4 regions of the Shewanella sp. 1180_01 genome follow, and region 1 is predicted to be linked to each of the others. Evidence: predicted binding sites of a transcription regulator. Region 1 holds the regulator's gene; each other region holds the start of a gene.
The links. The regulator sigma-54, encoded in region 1, starts transcription at its own class of promoters, with help from an activator protein. The targets are predictions, from matches to a motif close to GTTGGCACGNNNNTNGNNT.
Positions count from the first base shown of each region.

Region 2: a site for sigma-54 is predicted at 1,151-1,169, ahead of FW758_RS01060 (BON domain-containing protein). Genes of this name have one in related genera too.
Region 3: a site for sigma-54 is predicted at 1,114-1,132, ahead of flgA (flagellar basal body P-ring formation chaperone FlgA). Genes of this name have one in related genera too.
Region 4: a site for sigma-54 is predicted at 873-891, ahead of FW758_RS13625 (flagellar hook-length control protein FliK). Genes of this name have one in related genera too.

Region 1 is NZ_VXCT01000022.1:26,079-28,286, reverse strand. Features, by position in the region: gene lptB (LPS export ABC transporter ATP-binding protein) at 1-500, shown strand, start outside; gene FW758_RS12815 (RNA polymerase factor sigma-54) at 608-2,086, shown strand; gene hpf (ribosome hibernation promoting factor) at 2,115-2,208, shown strand, end outside.
Region 2 is NZ_VXCT01000001.1:224,706-226,913, forward strand. Features, by position in the region: gene FW758_RS01055 (DUF3224 domain-containing protein) at 1-182, shown strand, start outside; gene FW758_RS01060 (BON domain-containing protein) at 561-1,115, opposite strand; gene FW758_RS01065 (glutamyl-tRNA reductase) at 1,443-1,898, opposite strand; gene FW758_RS01070 (sigma-54 interaction domain-containing protein) at 2,148-2,208, shown strand, end outside.
Region 3 is NZ_VXCT01000024.1:17,772-19,979, forward strand. Features, by position in the region: gene flgM (flagellar biosynthesis anti-sigma factor FlgM) at 1-194, opposite strand, end outside; gene flgA (flagellar basal body P-ring formation chaperone FlgA) at 270-977, opposite strand; gene FW758_RS13485 (chemotaxis protein CheV) at 1,183-2,103, shown strand; gene FW758_RS13490 (CheR family methyltransferase) at 2,203-2,208, shown strand, end outside.
Region 4 is NZ_VXCT01000024.1:45,804-48,011, reverse strand. Features, by position in the region: gene FW758_RS13625 (flagellar hook-length control protein FliK) at 1-780, opposite strand, end outside; gene fliJ (flagellar export protein FliJ) at 1,040-1,486, opposite strand; gene fliI (flagellar protein export ATPase FliI) at 1,516-2,208, opposite strand, start outside.

The DNA of each region.
Region 1 (2,208 bases):
CCCGCAAAGGCATAGGTTACTTGCCACAGGAAGCCAGTATCTTCCGTAAACTGACCGTCCATGACAACATCATGGCCGTGCTTCAAACGCGTAAAGAACTAAAAAAAGAGCAAAGGGAAGAAGAGCTAGAGCATCTGCTTGAAGAGTTCCACATCACCCACATCCGTGACAGCCAAGGCATGTCATTGTCGGGCGGTGAACGTCGCCGTGTCGAAATTGCGCGGGCGTTAGCAGCAAATCCTAAGTTCATTTTGCTCGATGAACCCTTTGCTGGTGTCGATCCGATTTCGGTTATCGACATTAAAAAGATTATCGAACAGCTCAAAAGTCGTGGCCTTGGCGTGTTGATCACAGACCACAATGTCCGTGAGACATTAGATGTGTGTGAACATGCCTATATCGTGAGTCACGGAAACTTGATTGCCGAAGGAACACCCGCAGAGATCTTAGACAATCAGCAAGTTAGGGCTGTGTACTTAGGTGAACAATTCAGGCTATAGTTAATCAAGCGGAGCCAATGTAGGCAATTTATGCCACCATTGGACTCCACTCAAGATGATAACAAGCGGCCTCATCCAACAATAATAACGTAGGGATCAGCGGTAACATGAAAGCGTCACTCCAGCTCAAACTGGGTCAACAGTTAACCATGACGCCACAATTACAACAGGCCATACGTCTGTTGCAACTGTCGTCATTAGAACTGCAGCAAGAGATCCAGCAAGCCTTAGATTCTAATCCCCTTCTCGAGCTGGAAGAGGATCAATTCGACGCCACTAAAGACCCTGTAAACCAAACGCTATCCGATACGGATTTCAGTGAATCTAGCACCCTGCCGCCAGAAAAAGACAGCTCCACCATAGACACGGCAGAGTCGCTCACGAAAGAGTCCATGCCCGACGAACTCCCCATGGACACCACATGGGATGAAGTGTTCACCGCCTCTCCTAATTCTGGCCCCGGCGGCAGTCGTGAAGACGATATGCCCTTCCAAGGTGAGACCAGTGAAGGCTTGTATGAACACTTAGAATGGCAAAAAAACCTCACACCGTTTTCTGAAACCGATTTAGCCATTGCCACCGCCATTATTGATGCCATCGACGATCAAGGCTATCTCACCCAAAGCACTGACGAAATCCTCGAAGCCATGGGCAATTCTGAGGTTGAGCTCGACGAAGTCGAAGCTGTACTCAAGCGCATTCAACACTTTGATCCCATTGGTGTTGCCGCCCGCGATTTAAGCGAGTGCCTGTTGATCCAACTGTCGCATTTCGCCGCTGACACGCCCAACCTAGAAAACGCCCGCATGCTGATCAAAGATCATTTAGATCTGATCGCCGCCCGCGATTTTAGATTGTTGATGCGTAAGACTAAATTAAAAGAGGATGAATTAAGAGACGGCATCGCGCTTATCCAAACCCTCAATCCCCGCCCAGGTTTATTGATTACGCCCAACGATGACGAATACGTCATCCCAGATGTGTCAGTGTCGAAGAAAAATGGCCGCTGGGTGGTTGAGCTGAATCCTGACTGCATGCCAAAAATCAATGTAAACCAACATTATGCCTCGATGGCGCGCAGCACTAAAAGCCAAGCCGATAGCCAATTTATTCGTGGTCATCTGCAAGAGGCTAAATGGTTTATCAAGAGTTTAGAGAGCCGTAATGATACCCTGTTGAAGGTGGCGAACTGTATCGTCCAATATCAGCAAGGTTTCTTTGAATACGGTGAAGAAGCCATGAAACCTATGGTGCTTAACGATATTGCCGAAGCGGTAGAAATGCATGAGTCGACCATCTCACGGGTGACGACACAGAAATACATGCATACCCCTAAGGGACTTTTTGAACTAAAATACTTCTTCTCTAGCCACGTCGGTACTGACGATGGTGGGGAGTGCTCATCCACAGCAATCAGAGCCTTCATTAAGAAACTGGTTGCAGCGGAAAACCAGAAAAAACCATTAAGCGACAGTAAGATGGCACAGCTTCTGGCAGAACAAGGGATCAACGTAGCCCGCAGAACCATTGCGAAGTACCGAGAGGCTATGCTCATTCCGCCTTCTAATCAGCGTAAAAGTTTATAACCTACAGTGGATATCGGAGGACGTTTCTATGCAAATAAACCTGAGTGGACACCATGTCGAAATTACCGAATCGTTACGCGCATATGTAGAAGAAAAGTTTTCAAAACTTGAACGCCATTTCG
Region 2 (2,208 bases), on a different contig from region 1:
TGCTGCAACATTTTGGCATTATGACCGATGGACAAAACCGTTTGATCTTAGAAGTGGTTCCCCATTCCGGTGCGGGCGAGTTGCAGGGCTTAACGGGCACTATGGCCATCAGTATCGAAAATGGTCAGCATTTTTATGAGTTCCAGTTTGGCTTTGAAGCCAGCGCTGAGCCCGCATTTTAACGCGACTTCAGGCATGATTGTTTTAGGCATGATTGTTTCTGAAAATATAGTTTCAGGCACTATCGCTTAAGATGTTATCGCTTAAGGTACTATCGCTTCCAGCATTAGCCTGATGTCGTTCAATTTTCCTACCTTGATTTCGTTTTCTCAAACCTAGTCTTATCTACGTGGCCTAGAAAACCTTGCTTGATTGAGTGAAATAATGGACATAAAAAAACCAGCCTAGGCTGGTTTTTTGTTATTACTCTTTCTTATCAATCGAGTTCAAAAGTTGAGGCAAGATTAACGCCTGGTACTTAACTCTGACTGTTAAAGTGCTACTACTGTTAAAGCGCTACTTTTGAAAGCTAGTTTCAGAAAGTGCAGCTTTAGCTTGCGTTAAGAGGCTTTTTTAACGACTTTGATTTTATCGACAACTTTTTTCACATCGTCGGTATTCTCGGCAATTTTCAGCGCTAACTGACGTTCGGCATCGCTAGCAACTTCACCTTTTAAGGTGACGATACCATTAGCGACATCCACATTAATCTGAGTGCCGGAAACATCGGTTGAAAACAGTAAACGGGTTTTGACGACTGTGGCAACCTTAGAATCGGTCAAAGTAGCAACAACTTCACTGGTGCCTTCTTTCTCATTCATCACAATGAGTTGATTATCGACATCTTTTACGCCGTCTAAACTTTTGATCAGTTCAGTGGCAAGGGCTTTATCGACACTGCTTTCCACTTTACCCGTTAACGTCACGTTTCCCTCTTTGACATCCGTTATAATGTCAAAGGAATTGAGATTGGTATTGAGCAGTAAAGTAGTTTCAGCTTTACCATCGATCCACGCATCCTTAGCCCCGTCCTTCCAATCTTGAGCTGCTGCGACATTTAAACTGATTGAACCGACAAGTAAGGTCGCTAGTACTGATGCTGTTGTGGTTTTCATAATCATATCCTCCGTTGTTTTCTCGATGTTATATATTGCGTGAATCGTGCCAACATTGTTAAGTGGTTGATTTTAAGGTGTTTTATTGATATTTTTGATGTTTTAATGGAAGGGTTGTTTTGCTTAAGTCGGTCTTTTTTACCGACAAAATGTAATTTTTTCTGGCAAGCGAAGTCATCTTTAAAGCATAAAAAACCGCACGAATGTGTGCGGAATAGTGTGTGGAGTCGCGCGGTGCGTTAAAGCTGGATATTGCCAGGTAAAGAGGCTCATACCGATGCGCACTAATGCAAACTGATGTAAACAGGTGTAAACAGGTGTAAAGGATTAACCGGGATTGAGCGAACTCATACCATCGCAACTGATTTGCAGCCAAGCGGCGCCTTCTGCGAGCTGATTGGCAAGTTGTGGCTGATGTGCTTGCCTTACTGCTTGCTTCATCTGGGTTAACACTTGCTGCTCTATAACGACAAGTGCGGCCATCGCCTGCGATATATGGCACTGATGCAGCAACTTTGTCGCTTGAGTGTAAGTGACAGGTATCGTATGACTCAGGCCATGAAGCGGCTCGCTAGACAAAGGGCGCAGCTGCTCAAATCGCCTCAACATTCGCTGGTGGATATTCGCTTTAGTCGAAAAAATTCGCTTAAGGTTATAGTCTTCGACGTACGTCATCGCTTGGTTGTAAAATGTTAGCCCCTCTTGATTGAGCTTTATTATTTCATCAATCAAACTGATATCGGCGCGGATATCAGTCTGATGTTGCACAACATTAGACTTCATTATGGGCCTCCTAATGCCAGTGTTCGGCACAGTCCTGTTTAACGGTTTGCATTAACTAATTGCGTTTCGTTCAGCTACCATGCATATTTTGTTCTCATTTTTAATGGTATGTTAACAGACTGATTTTTAGACTGATATTCTCGGTTCATTACGCCATCCTCTTGGAATATCGGCAACTATTACCGCTGCTGTTGTTAAAATTTCACGACTGACATACAGTAGCCCTTTATACACAGGGAGTGGGATAGCATGGCTCGATTGACACTTTTTTATCACCTGCAGGATGTAAACGCCGAACAAGCCATCTTAG
Region 3 (2,208 bases), on a different contig from region 1:
TCAGGAAGGCTCGCCATTTTAGTCTGAGCTCCTTGAAGTTGTTGCGCTTGCGCTGTAATCACCACTGAGTCGCTTCTTTGTGGTGTTGTCGATTTTGTGGCAACTTGAGCAGATTGATCGCTGCTAGTTTTAGTTGCACCTGAACGAACTTGTGTGGTCGTTGCAGTGTTGAGTTTGCTAATATCAATTGCCATTTTCGGCTCCAGCGTCGTGTGTACGGGATTTCTTAACTGGGGTATCGGCAGCTTATAAAAAAGCTTTAGATTATTTTACATTCTTACTTCAACTTCGCCAATGCCCGTGACTATAGCATCTAGTTCTTTGTTTGAACTGCTATTTTTGACTCTGATCCGATCGCCTTTATTGCCATCTTGTAGGGCTTCGCCCGCAGTTTTAAGTTCGAATGAGTTAGAACGAACATAAATAGATACCGAGTCGTTTTTACACACGAAGCATAAGTTATTGCTCAATATAGGATTATCCTTCGAGACGCGTCGTTTGACTCGCACACCAGCTAATTTACTTGGGTCATCAAATTCAGCGCCTCGTAAACTATTTTGCTCAATGTAACGGATTTCAACTTGGCTAGGGGAGATGAGTTCGCCAGGCGCTAAGGTTTCAGTTGTGACAACAACGGGGAATAAAATATCCACTCTAACCGAGATATAAATTTGCCAAGGGTAAGCGAGCTCTTGAGTATCACAGCTGACTTTTAGGGTGTTATTACGGCTAATTTCCCTGTCACTAGCCAATTCAACCTTAATCGGCGACGAGCATTGTGACGGCAGCATTCTTGCGTCAACTATTTGCGGCGAAATATCGACTTTGGCATTCGCTGGCACGGATATCTTTTCTGAAATAAGCGCTTTAGCTAATTCTGAGATGGCCGATACGGTGGGAACAATAGGCTCTGCACTCGCAAAAGCGGGCATGAAGAGGGCGAAAACACTAAAAAAACAGACTAAATTTACTTTCATAATGAAGAGACTAGCTTGTAACGCCAGAATGCACCTATACTTTTATCAAGTTCGAAGCTGACCACTGTAATAATAATTTGCATCACTGTCAGAAGATTGACTCAGTTTCGACTATGTTTATCGATAGATAAGACGTAAGCAATTAATATGCCTATACTCAAACGAGTCATAGGGCCGTACATAAACAGAACAACAAGGCAGAGTTATGTCGAGTATTCTTGATTCAGTCAACAAACGAACCCAGCTCGTTGGTCAAAACCGTTTAGAATTGCTGCTTTTTAAATTAAACGGTCGTCAACGGTTTGGGATTAACGTGTTTAAGGTGAAAGAAGTACTGCAGTGCCCGCCACTGACAACTTTGCCTAAACTTAATCCTTATGTTAAAGGTGTCGCGCATATTCGCGGTACGACTATTTCAGTTATTGATCTGAGTGCGGCAACAGGTGGTAGACCTTTAGCGAGTACTGAAAACTGTTTCATCATTATTTCTGAATATAACCGTAGCGTTCAAGGTTTCTTGGTCAGTTCTGTTGAGCGGATTATCAACATGAATTGGGAAGCGATTATGCCTCCGCCGCAAGGTGCCGGTCGTTATTCTTATCTGACGGCTGTAACTGAGATAGAAGGTGAATTGGTTGAAATTCTCGACGTAGAAAAAATCTTAGATGAGATTTCACCGGTTAAAACCGCTATCAGTGAAGAAGCCAATGAAAAACTGACCCTCGACAGAACACAGCATTACCATATTATGGTTATCGATGATTCTGCCGTGGCGCGTAAGCAAATTATTCGTTCACTCGAGTCATTGAACTTACAAATTGATACCGCAAAAGATGGTCGAGAAGCATTAGATAAGCTTAAAGAAATCGCCAAAGAAATGGACAATGTTGCCGATGAAATCCCTCTCATTATCTCAGACATTGAGATGCCTGAAATGGATGGTTATACCCTGACCGCTGAGATTCGAGACGATCCTAAGCTCAAGCATATTAAAGTGGTACTGCACACGTCGTTAAGTGGTGTATTCAATCAGGCAATGGTTCAAAAAGTGGGGGCCAATGACTTTATCGCTAAGTTTAATCCCGACGAACTGGCTGCTGCCGTGAATAAACACTTAAGTTTGTAAGTGCAGTAGTTAGTACCTAGATACGCTTTACGCTATAATCTCGACTTTATAACATGATGGTTTCGCACTGATTTTGGTGCTTGCTATAGGATTTAGGATGTGAAT
Region 4 (2,208 bases), on a different contig from region 1:
ATCAAGTAATACTTTCTTACCCTGGATTGCTTCAACGGGTAATATCTCTGCTGATGTTCCACTGGAGGCTACTAGAGTATTTTTTTGCATTATCTCTACCGATTCTTTATCAGCAGATACTTTATTAGTGGCATCAGTCTCATTTAAAGCCCCTGTATCTAGTTGAAGTTGGCCAGTTAGCTTTTTGAGTTCAGAGGAAAAAGAAGTATCAGTGTCCAATACCTTTTGGATACTTAATAGATCGCCGTTTGAGGACTTGCTATTACTTTTCTCAGTTGCCAGGTTAACTTCACTTGACGTTAAAATATCAGCCTTACCTTGCGCTGAGCCTGAGATGTCGACAATAGGAAGCTCAGTGTTTATCGCTTTCATTGAAGCTTGTACACCCGACAGCTCAACGGTACTGAATGCATCACTTTTCAATAAAGGGTCACCAGACTCATTATTTTCCCCTTGGGAAAAGTCAGACGGCAAACTCTCTCCCTCTGATGCCATTTTCTTCATGTCATTTGCCATGCTTATTTGGGCGAAGATGAGATTTACGTCAGCGTCATCCGTTGATATGTCTTTATCTTTTACTTTATCAGTAGAGGCGATTTGCACTTTATCGTCAGTATTCGCTGCAGCCTTTTTAGGCGCGGAAATAGAAAATGAGCTAGCGGAGACTGACGCAAGTGTAGATGAAAAGTCTTCATTATTAGACTCTTGGGAAGATGTCTTAGCGGAATTGGCCGCAGAGTTGCCTGTTTTACTCAACAGGATGTTGGTCATTTGTTGCATAAGTGCTCCCAAACATCACCCAGCAGAAAAAGAAAATGGCTAGGTAGAAACGTCAATTAAACACTGCGGTTGCAGGGTCATGGACTAAATTAAAGCAAATAAGATGCCAAAACTTCAGTTTTTACTGCGGCATATTGAAAAGAATAAAACTCAGGGAAAGAAGTCGAACAAATGTTCTGCACCATAAGCGGCAACAGAAAACTGAACTCATACGAGTTAGTGAATGGCAAAGATACCGATCATTTAACGCACCATTACACTAACGCTGATGACGGCGATAAAACTGCTGAGAAGCAAATTCATCGGTCATTTTCTGCTCTCGTTTTTGTTCAACAACTTGGCGCTTCTTCTCTTTACTCGCTAAGAGTAATTCCACTGCCTTACGTTTTTTCTGTTTTTCCAACCAATGCTGTTGTCGATATTCTTTTTGTTTTTCACCGTCGGCCACAACGCGATTTTGCTGAGTAATAGCGTCATCAATCTGACGAATAAAGCGATGAAACTGATGATAGTGACTGGCACTAATGGCTTGGCCTTGCTGGGATTGCATTTGCTTCATGTATTCTAAGCGATAGTTATTCAGTGCACTGAGTTGATTCAGCCGCTTTTGGCACTCTAATTGCGCCGATTTTAACAGTAACGCCGCTTGTTCTTCGGCATCATTGGCGAGCTTTAACACTAACAACAAGGGATCGGCGTTAGCCATACTAGACCTCGATTAATTCGATGACGCCATTATTTGCACTGAGCGGCAAGTTGCCCGAGCATGACTTGGCTATCGGTAAAACTGAATGCATCACGCATGGTTTGGCGTAAAAAAGCATTCATCGCCGGCTGTAATCGTATCGCATTATCGATTCGAGGATCGCTTCCTTGAGCATAAGCGCCAATTGAAATCAAATCCCGATTTTGCTGATACAAGGAATAAGTTTGTTTCACGCGGCGCATCGCTTCCAAATGTTCATTGGAGATCACCATAGGCGCGACTCGGCTAATAGAAGCTTCAATATCAATGGCGGGATAATGCCCAGAGTCCGCAAGCGAACGTGACAAGACTATGTGACCATCTAGGATCGCCCGCGATGCATCGGCAATGGGATCCTGTTGATCGTCCCCTTCCGTCAACACAGTATAAAATGCCGTAATTGAACCTTGACCTGGGCCACCGTTGCCGGCGCGCTCAACTAAACGCGGCAGCTTGGCAAACACTGAAGGCGGATAGCCTTTGGTGGCAGGCGGCTCACCCACAGCCAAAGCAATTTCCCGCTGCGCTTGGGCGTATCGCGTCAAACTATCCATTAATAACAAGACGTTATAGCCTAAATCGCGGAAATATTCGGCAATACGAGTCGAGGTTTCACAGGCGCGCAGGCGCATCAGCGGCGAGGTATCTGCAGGCGCGGCAACAACAACAGAACGCGCTCGACC